Regions from separate parts of the Viridibacillus sp. KH_047 genome, predicted to be linked through region 2. Evidence: a T-box and tRNA genes for the amino acid it is inferred to sense, from the RefSeq annotation. Region 2 holds a T-box; the other regions hold tRNA genes.
The links. The T-box of region 2 lies ahead of AC3IS5_RS05405 (valine--tRNA ligase). A T-box ahead of a tRNA ligase gene usually reads a tRNA of that ligase, here a tRNA-Val.
Positions count from the first base shown of each region.

Region 1: it encodes a tRNA-Val, which carries the amino acid that the T-box ahead of AC3IS5_RS05405 (valine--tRNA ligase) is inferred to sense. The anticodon was not compared.
Region 3: it encodes a tRNA-Val, which carries the amino acid that the T-box ahead of AC3IS5_RS05405 (valine--tRNA ligase) is inferred to sense. The anticodon was not compared.

Region 1 is NZ_CM174479.1:569,131-572,376, reverse strand. Features, by position in the region: tRNA gene AC3IS5_RS02930 (tRNA-Leu) at 367-448, opposite strand; tRNA gene AC3IS5_RS02925 (tRNA-Cys) at 491-564, opposite strand; tRNA gene AC3IS5_RS02920 (tRNA-Gly) at 577-651, opposite strand; tRNA gene AC3IS5_RS02915 (tRNA-Gln) at 660-731, opposite strand; tRNA gene AC3IS5_RS02910 (tRNA-His) at 738-813, opposite strand; tRNA gene AC3IS5_RS02905 (tRNA-His) at 858-933, opposite strand; tRNA gene AC3IS5_RS02900 (tRNA-Trp) at 951-1,024, opposite strand; tRNA gene AC3IS5_RS02895 (tRNA-Tyr) at 1,037-1,120, opposite strand; tRNA gene AC3IS5_RS02890 (tRNA-Thr) at 1,130-1,205, opposite strand; tRNA gene AC3IS5_RS02885 (tRNA-Phe) at 1,213-1,288, opposite strand; tRNA gene AC3IS5_RS02880 (tRNA-Asp) at 1,318-1,394, opposite strand; tRNA gene AC3IS5_RS02875 (tRNA-Met) at 1,398-1,474, opposite strand; tRNA gene AC3IS5_RS02870 (tRNA-Val) at 1,497-1,572, opposite strand; tRNA gene AC3IS5_RS02865 (tRNA-Glu) at 1,588-1,662, opposite strand; tRNA gene AC3IS5_RS02860 (tRNA-Ser) at 1,685-1,776, opposite strand; tRNA gene AC3IS5_RS02855 (tRNA-Asn) at 1,782-1,856, opposite strand; rRNA gene rrf (5S ribosomal RNA) at 1,868-1,983, opposite strand; rRNA gene AC3IS5_RS02845 (23S ribosomal RNA) at 2,120-3,246, opposite strand, start outside.
Region 2 is NZ_CM174479.1:1,079,475-1,082,720, reverse strand. Features, by position in the region: gene AC3IS5_RS05405 (valine--tRNA ligase) at 1-1,915, opposite strand, end outside; T-box leader at 2,018-2,246, opposite strand; gene AC3IS5_RS05400 (hypothetical protein) at 2,317-2,511, shown strand; gene AC3IS5_RS05395 (hypothetical protein) at 2,488-3,057, opposite strand.
Region 3 is NZ_CM174479.1:811,138-814,383, reverse strand. Features, by position in the region: tRNA gene AC3IS5_RS04170 (tRNA-Glu) at 240-311, opposite strand; tRNA gene AC3IS5_RS04165 (tRNA-Ser) at 316-406, opposite strand; tRNA gene AC3IS5_RS04160 (tRNA-Asn) at 412-486, opposite strand; tRNA gene AC3IS5_RS04155 (tRNA-Ile) at 497-573, opposite strand; tRNA gene AC3IS5_RS04150 (tRNA-Gly) at 581-654, opposite strand; tRNA gene AC3IS5_RS04145 (tRNA-Phe) at 659-734, opposite strand; tRNA gene AC3IS5_RS04140 (tRNA-Asp) at 764-840, opposite strand; tRNA gene AC3IS5_RS04135 (tRNA-Met) at 844-920, opposite strand; tRNA gene AC3IS5_RS04130 (tRNA-Ser) at 953-1,045, opposite strand; tRNA gene AC3IS5_RS04125 (tRNA-Ile) at 1,068-1,144, opposite strand; tRNA gene AC3IS5_RS04120 (tRNA-Met) at 1,161-1,234, opposite strand; tRNA gene AC3IS5_RS04115 (tRNA-Ala) at 1,262-1,337, opposite strand; tRNA gene AC3IS5_RS04110 (tRNA-Pro) at 1,356-1,432, opposite strand; tRNA gene AC3IS5_RS04105 (tRNA-Arg) at 1,437-1,513, opposite strand; tRNA gene AC3IS5_RS04100 (tRNA-Leu) at 1,543-1,631, opposite strand; tRNA gene AC3IS5_RS04095 (tRNA-Gly) at 1,638-1,712, opposite strand; tRNA gene AC3IS5_RS04090 (tRNA-Leu) at 1,738-1,822, opposite strand; tRNA gene AC3IS5_RS04085 (tRNA-Lys) at 1,842-1,917, opposite strand; tRNA gene AC3IS5_RS04080 (tRNA-Thr) at 1,930-2,005, opposite strand; tRNA gene AC3IS5_RS04075 (tRNA-Val) at 2,024-2,099, opposite strand; rRNA gene rrf (5S ribosomal RNA) at 2,109-2,224, opposite strand; rRNA gene AC3IS5_RS04065 (23S ribosomal RNA) at 2,360-3,246, opposite strand, start outside.

The DNA.
Region 1 (3,246 bases), 510 kb from region 2:
AAATAATTCTGAGAACACGTAAGCGTGTGTTAATCGTGACAATCTTTAGATAATTCCTTACTCTGTATGATAAACTCCTCTAAGTCATGTGAGTGAATTTTACGAGTACTTTTCCTATCACTTTCTTAGCAGCAGTTAATTCATTACTATAGAACATGATTGTTGCATCCCTATGGCCGCGTGTATAATAGGCTCTAAAATAACGTCTGAATGAATGTTAATTGTTGTTCTGTTAATGCGCTCTTTCTCATTGAATACCTCCTTTAAATCACTGCAAGGATCTTTGATAAAAATAGTCGTATTCAAAAAACACAAAAAAAGACTCTAGCACATAAGCTAGAGTCTTAATGTATATATAGTTTAGGATACCGGTGGTCGGGGTCGAACCGACACTCTCGAAAGAACACGATTTTGAGTCGTGCGCGTCTGCCAATTCCGCCACACCGGCATAATATTATTATAGATCATATGTAGTTATTTTAAAAATAATTGGAGGCGGCAACCGGATTTGAACCGGTGGTAGAGGTGTTGCAGACCTGTGCCTTACCACTTGGCTATGCCGCCGTAAATAGAAAATGGAGCGGAAGACGAGGTTCGAACTCGCGACCCCCACCTTGGCAAGGTGGTGTTCTACCACTGAACTACTTCCGCAAATTTAACTGGGGTACCTGGATTCGAACCAGGGCATGACGGAATCAAAATCCGTTGCCTTACCGCTTGGCTATACCCCAATAATATGGGGCGACTGATGGGAATCGAACCCACGAATGCCTGAACCACAATCAGGTGCGTTAACCACTTCGCCACAACCGCCATAATATTATTATATCTGAATTATTTTATTGTCAAAAATTAAATGGGGCGACTGATGGGAATCGAACCCACGAATGCCTGAACCACAATCAGGTGCGTTAACCACTTCGCCACAACCGCCATTATATAATTTAAATTGGCAGGGGCAGTAGGAATCGAACCCACATCAAAGGTTTTGGAGACCTCTATTCTACCGTTAAACTATGCCCCTAAAATAAAAAAATGGTGGAGGGGGACGGATTCGAACCGCCGAACCCGAAGGAGCGGATTTACAGTCCGCCGCGTTTAGCCTCTTCGCTACCCCTCCAGAAAAACATGGTGCCGGCGAAAGGAGTCGAACCCTCGACCTACTGATTACAAGTCAGTTGCTCTACCAACTGAGCTACACCGGCATTATTATGGTGGGTCAGGACGGAATCGAACCGCCGACACTTAGAGCTTCAATCTAATGCTCTACCAACTGAGCTACTGACCCATAATAATTTAATATTCTTTTTTTAAAAATGGCGGTCCGGACGGGACTCGAACCCGCGACCTCCTGCGTGACAGGCAGGCATTCTAACCAACTGAACTACCGGACCATTTGGTTGCGGGGACAGGATTTGAACCTGTGACCTTCGGGTTATGAGCCCGACGAGCTACCGAACTGCTCCACCCCGCGATAATGGTATTATTAATTTAAATGGTGGAGGATGACGGGATCGAACCGCCGACCCCCTGCTTGTAAGGCAGGTGCTCTCCCAGCTGAGCTAATCCTCCGTATAATGTTATAAATGGTGACCCCTACGGGATTCGAACCCGTGTTACCGCCGTGAAAGGGCGGTGTCTTAACCGCTTGACCAAGGGGCCATATAATAAATGATAATGTGTATGGCGGAGAGCAAGGGATTTGAACCCTTGAGACAAGGTTACTCGCCTACACGATTTCCAATCGTGCTCCTTCGGCCACTCGGACAGCTCTCCAAAAATGGCTCCGAAGGTAGGACTCGAACCTACGACCGTCCGGTTAACAGCCGGATGCTCTACCACTGAGCTACTTCGGAATAATATGATCGCCTAGCAACGTCCTACTCTCACAGGGGGAAACCCCCAACTACCATCGGCGCTAAAGAGCTTAACTTCTGTGTTCGACATGGGAACAGGTGTGACCTCTTTGCCATCGTCACTAGACTATTGTATTACCTAAGGACAAGAATAATTATATCATCTTTTTTAAAGTTTAGCAAGTGTTTTTTGCTATTTTAGAAAAGTTTTTTATTATTCTCTCAAAACTGGATAAATTACATTGAAGTTAGTTAAGTAAAATTTGGTTAAGTCCTCGATCTATTAGTATTCGTCAGCTCCGTATGTCGCCACACTTCCACCTCGAACCTATCTACCTCATCGTCTTTGAGGGATCTTACTTACTTGCGTAATGGGAAATCTCATCTTGAGGGGGGCTTCATGCTTAGATGCTTTCAGCACTTATCCCGTCCACACATAGCTACCCAGCGATGCCCTTGGCAGAACAACTGGTACACCAGCGGTGTGTCCATCCCGGTCCTCTCGTACTAAGGACAGCTCCTCTCAAATTTCCTACGCCCACGACGGATAGGGACCGAACTGTCTCACGACGTTCTGAACCCAGCTCGCGTACCGCTTTAATGGGCGAACAGCCCAACCCTTGGGACCGACTACAGCCCCAGGATGCGATGAGCCGACATCGAGGTGCCAAACCTCCCCGTCGATGTGGACTCTTGGGGGAGATAAGCCTGTTATCCCCGGGGTAGCTTTTATCCGTTGAGCGATGGCCCTTCCATGCGGAACCACCGGATCACTAAGCCCGTCTTTCGACCCTGCTCGACTTGTAGGTCTCGCAGTCAAGCTCCCTTATGCCTTTACACTCTACGAATGATTTCCAACCATTCTGAGGGAACCTTTGGGCGCCTCCGTTACTCTTTAGGAGGCGACCGCCCCAGTCAAACTGCCCGCCTGACACTGTCTCCTACCCCGCTAAGGGGCATGGGTTAGAAGTTCAATACATCTAGGGTAGTATCCCACCAACGCCTCCTCCGAAGCTGGCGCTCCGGAATCTCTGGCTCCTACCTATCCTGTACAAGATGTATCAAAATTCAATATCAGGCTACAGTAAAGCTCCACGGGGTCTTTCCGTCCTGTCGCGGGTAACCTGCATCTTCACAGGTACTATAATTTCACCGAGTCTCTCGTTGAGACAGTGCCCAGATCGTTACGCCTTTCGTGCGGGTCGGAACTTACCCGACAAGGAATTTCGCTACCTTAGGACCGTTATAGTTACGGCCGCCGTTTACTGGGGCTTCAATTCGCACCTTCGCTTGCGCTAAGCACTCCTCTTAACCTTCCAGCACCGGGCAGGCGTCAGCCCCTATACGTCACCTTACGGTTTTGCAGAGACCTGTGTTTTTGCTAAACAGT
Region 2 (3,246 bases):
CATCCCAGATGAAGTTGTATAATTGACGACCTACTTCACCAAATTCAAATTTCTCAGCTAAAGTTGTTACTTGTTCGATTGTTTCGTTCAGACGAGTTAGAATCCATTGATCTGCTACTGATTTTTTACCAGTTAAATCGATTTCATCGTAAGTCATGCCTTCCATGTTCATCAAAGCAAAACGTGAAGCATTCCAAATTTTGTTTGAGAAGTTCCAAACCGCTTCTACTTTTTCATTTGAATAACGTAAATCTTGACCTGGAGAAGAACCAGTTGCTAAGAAGTAACGTAATGAGTCAGCACCGTATTTTTCGATAACATCCATTGGATCAACGCCATTACCTAGAGATTTAGACATTTTACGACCTTGCTCATCACGAACTAAACCATGAATTAATACATCTTCAAATGGACGTGTTCCAGTAAATTCAATACCTTGGAAAATCATACGAGAAACCCAGAAGAATATAATATCATAACCAGTTACTAATGTATTAGTTGGATAATAACGTTTAAATTCTTCATTTGCTTCATCTGGCCAGCCCATTGTTGAAAACGGCCATAATGCAGATGAGAACCAAGTATCTAATACATCATTATCTTGATTCCAGTTTTCAGCATCAGCTGGAGCATCTGTACCTACGTAAATTTCGCCTGTTTCTTTATGGTACCAAGCTGGGATTCGGTGACCCCACCAAAGTTGACGAGAAATACACCAATCACGGATATTCTCCATCCAACGAGAATACGTATTTTCAAAACGTGCAGGTACAAAGTTTACTTTGCCTTCTTCATCTTTTTGAAGCTCTAATGATGCATCTGCAAGTGGTTGCATTTTAACGAACCATTGTGTTGAAAGATACGGCTCAACAACCGCACCAGAACGTTCTGAGTGTCCTACTGAGTGTATATGATCTTCGATTTTGAAGCAAACACCCATGTCTTGTAAGTCTTTAACGATTGCTTTACGGCATTCAAAGCGATCCATACCTTTATATTTTCCAGCATTATCATTCATTGAACCATCTTCGTTCATTACAAGAATACGTGGTAAGTCATGGCGGTTACCTACTTCAAAGTCATTCGGGTCATGAGCTGGTGTAATTTTCACAACACCCGTACCAAATTCCATTTCAACGTACTCATCTGCTATGATCGGAATTTCGCGACCTACGATTGGTAATGTCACTGTTTTGCCGATTAGATGTTGGTAACGTTCATCTTTAGGGTGAACAGCGATTGCAGTATCACCTAGCATTGTTTCAGGGCGTGTAGTTGCAATTTCAATTGATCCAGTTCCATCAGTTAATGGATATTTGAAGTGATAAAAAGCCCCTGGAATGTCTTTGTAAATAACTTCGATATCTGATAACGCTGTTTTTGTTGCAGGATCCCAGTTAATAATATATTCACCGCGGTAAATTAATCCTTTTTCGTAAAGTTTTACGAATACTTCTTTTACTGCATCAGAAAGTCCTGCATCTAATGTGAATCGTTCACGAGAATAATCTAGCGCTAGGCCCATTTTCGCCCATTGTTGACGAATATGTCCTGCATACTCTTCTTTCCATTCCCATGTTTTTTCAACGAACTTTTCGCGACCTAAGTCATAACGAGTAATACCTTCTTCACGAAGTTTCGCTTCTACCTTTGCTTGTGTTGCAATACCCGCATGGTCCATACCTGGTAACCAAAGCGCATCGTATCCTTGCATACGTTTCATACGAATTAGGATATCTTGTAATGTTGTATCCCAAGCATGCCCTAAGTGTAGTTTACCTGTTACGTTTGGTGGTGGAATTACGATTGAATATGGCTCTTTGCCACTTTCTGGTTGAGCTTTAAAGAATTCTCCTTTTAGCCACCATTCATAACGTCCTTGTTCGATTGACTGTGGATCATATTTCGTTGGCATTGATGTCGTTTGTTGTTCTGTCAATTTGACGACCTCCTTTTAATTTCTTGTTAACAACGAAGTATCTTGTAGTTTTTTGCAAATAAAAAACTCCTATCGCCTAAAAAGGACGAAGGAGTTGAATTCGCGGTACCACCTTTATTTCAACACAAAAAAACGTGCTGACACTTCATTGTATAACGGCTTCTAACCGGCTTCTGCTAAGCTTTATTAGGTTCACAGAAACTGCTCCAGGGCGACCTTCAAACGTGTGTATGCGAAAACTCTCACCAAACGTTTCCTCTCTTTGGCAAACACAATACATTCTACTCTTCCCTATCTATGCATCTATATTAAGATGACCTAATTGTATCGGAAAAAAGATGCATTTTCAAGTTTTTTAGAAAGGAGGGCTACATTTCATGTCACATAGAAAATTTAATCGTCATTTCCACCCACCTTGGCTACGGAAAACAAGATTTCACTGTAGACGTATTATCGTTCCTATTTGTTGCTTCCAAGTTATACGTGTAATTATTATCCCGACAACAGGAGACATCATCTTACTTCTAGTATTAGCCTTATTGTGGTGGTTACTGTTTACGGAATTCCTTTAAGTTATACGTTTTAACTGTATATGCTTCTTCTAAATCCCATAAAAACGCATCAGATTCTAGTTCTTCTTGAGCACTTGCCTCAGCAGTAGTGGTAGTTGAACTTTCTACTACTTCTGCTTCTACTTGTGCAGTAGCAACTTGCGGCTCTTCATAATTACATGTCGCCTGCCAGCTAAAATGACAACTACCATCATCTTGGAATGTTGTCGTAATATAGTCTACTTTTATTTCTACAGGAACGTCTTTATTCACTCGATCTCGCGGCAAATTTACATGTAACGGCACAGCATATTCAAAATAACCCGATTCTCCTTGCATGTCTAAATCCTCTATTGTTGTCCAAGTTGAAGTCCCATGATGTGGTGCTTCTCCTTCTGCAAATGCTACATTTGCAGAAATATGATAAATACCTGTTAAAAATACTGATTCACCTGACTCTTCTTGTGTCCAACGAGGTGTAATTTTCACATTCGACGTATCTTGCGGTTTACCAAAACTTTCAGGAAAGTTAAATCCTTCTGCGATTTCCCAGGAAATATGTTGCATAGCTTGACCTCCTTCATATATCTAATAGAATATATGCTTGATAGTATTGTGATTATGCATTGTGTTATGTCCATAGATTAATCGATTGTAATTATTCGTTTGTTGGTCAGGTCCATTAGAGTCATTGATGCTCTAAGAGAAAGATTAGCTATATTACGTACATTATCAATGTATTTACATGCATTATAA
Region 3 (3,246 bases), 270 kb from region 2:
TTTGACGTAACGTTAAGGTCAACAGTATATAATATAAAAAATCTAAGTACCGCAAACAGCCCTTACTTAGTATGTTACTTCATATATTTATGATGATTTTTATCTTGCCTAATTATAAAGAACTCTTTTTCATAATCTGCAAAAATTGCTTTAACTCATTAAAAATACGCCTTTTCAATTTACTTTCCAAACGCAAAAAAACCATTAGAATCAAATATGATTCTAATGGTTTTTTAGTATGACCCCTACGGGATTCGAACCCGTGTTACCGCCGTGAAAGGGCGGTGTCTTAACCGCTTGACCAAGGGGCCTATATGGCGGAGAAGGAGGGATTTGAACCCTCGCGCCGCTTACGCGACCTACACCCTTAGCAGGGGCGCCTCTTCAGCCACTTGAGTACTTCCCCATATATGGCTCCGAAGGTAGGACTCGAACCTACGACCGTCCGGTTAACAGCCGGATGCTCTACCACTGAGCTACTTCGGAAAAATTTTAATGGTGGGCCTAAATGGACTCGAACCATCGACCTCACGCTTATCAGGCGTGCGCTCTAACCAGCTGAGCTATAGGCCCATAAAATTGGAGCGGGTGAAGAGAATCGAACTCTCGACAACAGCTTGGAAGGCTGTGGTTTTACCACTAAACTACACCCGCATCATGGTGGGTCAGGACGGAATCGAACCGCCGACACTTAGAGCTTCAATCTAATGCTCTACCAACTGAGCTACTGACCCATGATGATTAATACAATATTTTTAAAAAATGGCGGTCCGGACGGGACTCGAACCCGCGACCTCCTGCGTGACAGGCAGGCATTCTAACCAACTGAACTACCGGACCATTTGGTTGCGGGGACAGGATTTGAACCTGTGACCTTCGGGTTATGAGCCCGACGAGCTACCGAACTGCTCCACCCCGCGATAATGATATTATGAAATTAACTTTTTAAAAATGGAGGAGGAAGAGGGATTCGAACCCCCGCGCGGTATGACCCGCCTGTCGGTTTTCAAGACCGATCCCTTCAGCCAGACTTGGGTATTCCTCCAAAAAATATAACGTTGTGTAGATGGTGGACCTTGCAGGACTCGAACCTGCGACCGGACGGTTATGAGCCGTCTGCTCTAACCAACTGAGCTAAAGGTCCTTTAGTTTGGTTAGTATGGCGGCAGAGGGGATCGAACCCCCGACCTCACGGGTATGAACCGTACGCTCTAGCCAGCTGAGCTACGCCGCCATGATGGTATTAAATTTAGCAATAAATTGGTGGAGCCTAGCGGGATCGAACCGCTGACCTCCTGCGTGCAAGGCAGGCGCTCTCCCAGCTGAGCTAAGGCCCCATAGGGTTAAAGTATTAATGGTCGGGAAGACAGGATTCGAACCTGCGACCCCTTGGTCCCAAACCAAGTGCTCTACCAAGCTGAGCTACTTCCCGTTAATGGCGCGCCCGGCAGAAGTCGAATCCACAACCTTCTGATCCGTAGTCAGACGCTCTATCCAATTGAGCTACGGGCGCATTTATATCACTTGTATTATATTAAAAGTTGGTGCCGAGGACCGGAATCGAACCGGTACGGTAGTCACCTACCGCAGGATTTTAAGTCCTGTGCGTCTGCCAGTTCCGCCACCCCGGCATATTTTGGAGCGGAAGACGAGGTTCGAACTCGCGACCCCCACCTTGGCAAGGTGGTGTTCTACCACTGAACTACTTCCGCAATATGCTGATAAACTTAAAAATTATGGTGCGGGTGAAGGGAGTCGAACCCCCACGCCTTGCGGCGCTAGATCCTAAGTCTAGTGCGTCTGCCAGTTCCGCCACACCCGCATATAATGTTTTTTAAAAATGGTGAGCCATGTAGGATTCGAACCTACGACCCTCTGATTAAAAGTCAGATGCTCTACCAACTGAGCTAATGGCTCATATGAAATGAATGGTGCCGGCGAAAGGAGTCGAACCCTCGACCTACTGATTACAAGTCAGTTGCTCTACCAACTGAGCTACACCGGCATTGTTTATTAAAAATAATGGTGGAGGATGACGGGATCGAACCGCCGACCCCCTGCTTGTAAGGCAGGTGCTCTCCCAGCTGAGCTAATCCTCCATATTGTTCGCCTAGCAACGTCCTACTCTCACAGGGGGAAACCCCCAACTACCATCGGCGCTAAAGAGCTTAACTTCCGTGTTCGGCATGGGAACGGGTGTGACCTCTTTGCTATCGTCACTAGACTATTTTCTTAAGGACAAGAATTATTATAACATCTTTTTTAAAGTTTAGCAAGTGTTTTTTTTGCTATTTTAGAAAAGTTTTTTTCTTATTCTCTCAAAACTGGATAAATTACATTGAAGTTTGTTAAGTAAAATTTGGTTAAGTCCTCGATCTATTAGTATTCGTCAGCTCCGTATGTCGCCACACTTCCACCTCGAACCTATCTACCTCATCGTCTTTGAGGGATCTTACTTACTTGCGTAATGGGAAATCTCATCTTGAGGGGGGCTTCATGCTTAGATGCTTTCAGCACTTATCCCGTCCACACATAGCTACCCAGCGATGCCCTTGGCAGAACAACTGGTACACCAGCGGTGTGTCCATCCCGGTCCTCTCGTACTAAGGACAGCTCCTCTCAAATTTCCTACGCCCACGACGGATAGGGACCGAACTGTCTCACGACGTTCTGAACCCAGCTCGCGTACCGCTTTAATGGGCGAACAGCCCAACCCTTGGGACCGACTACAGCCCCAGGATGCGATGAGCCGACATCGAGGTGCCAAACCTCCCCGTCGATGTGGACTCTTGGGGGAGATAAGCCTGTTATCCCCGGGGTAGCTTTTATCCGTTGAGCGATGGCCCTTCCATGCGGAACCACCGGATCACTAAGCCCGTCTTTCGACCCTGCTCGACTTGTAGGTCTCGCAGTCAAGCTCCCTTATGCCTTTACACTCTACGAATGATTTCCAACCATTCTGAGGGAACCTTTGGGCGCCTCCGTTACTCTTTAGGAGGCGACCGCCCCAGTCAAACTGCCCGCCTGACACTGTCTCCTACCCCGCTAAGGGGCATGGGTTAGAAGTTCAATACATCTAGGGTAGTATCCCACCAACGCCTCCTCCGAAGCTGGCGCTCCGGAATCTCTGGCTCCTACCTATCCTGTACAAGATGTATCAAAATTCAATATCAGGCTACAGTAAAGCTCCACGGGGTCTTTCCGTCCTGTCGCGGGTAACCTGCATCTTCACAGGTACTATAATTT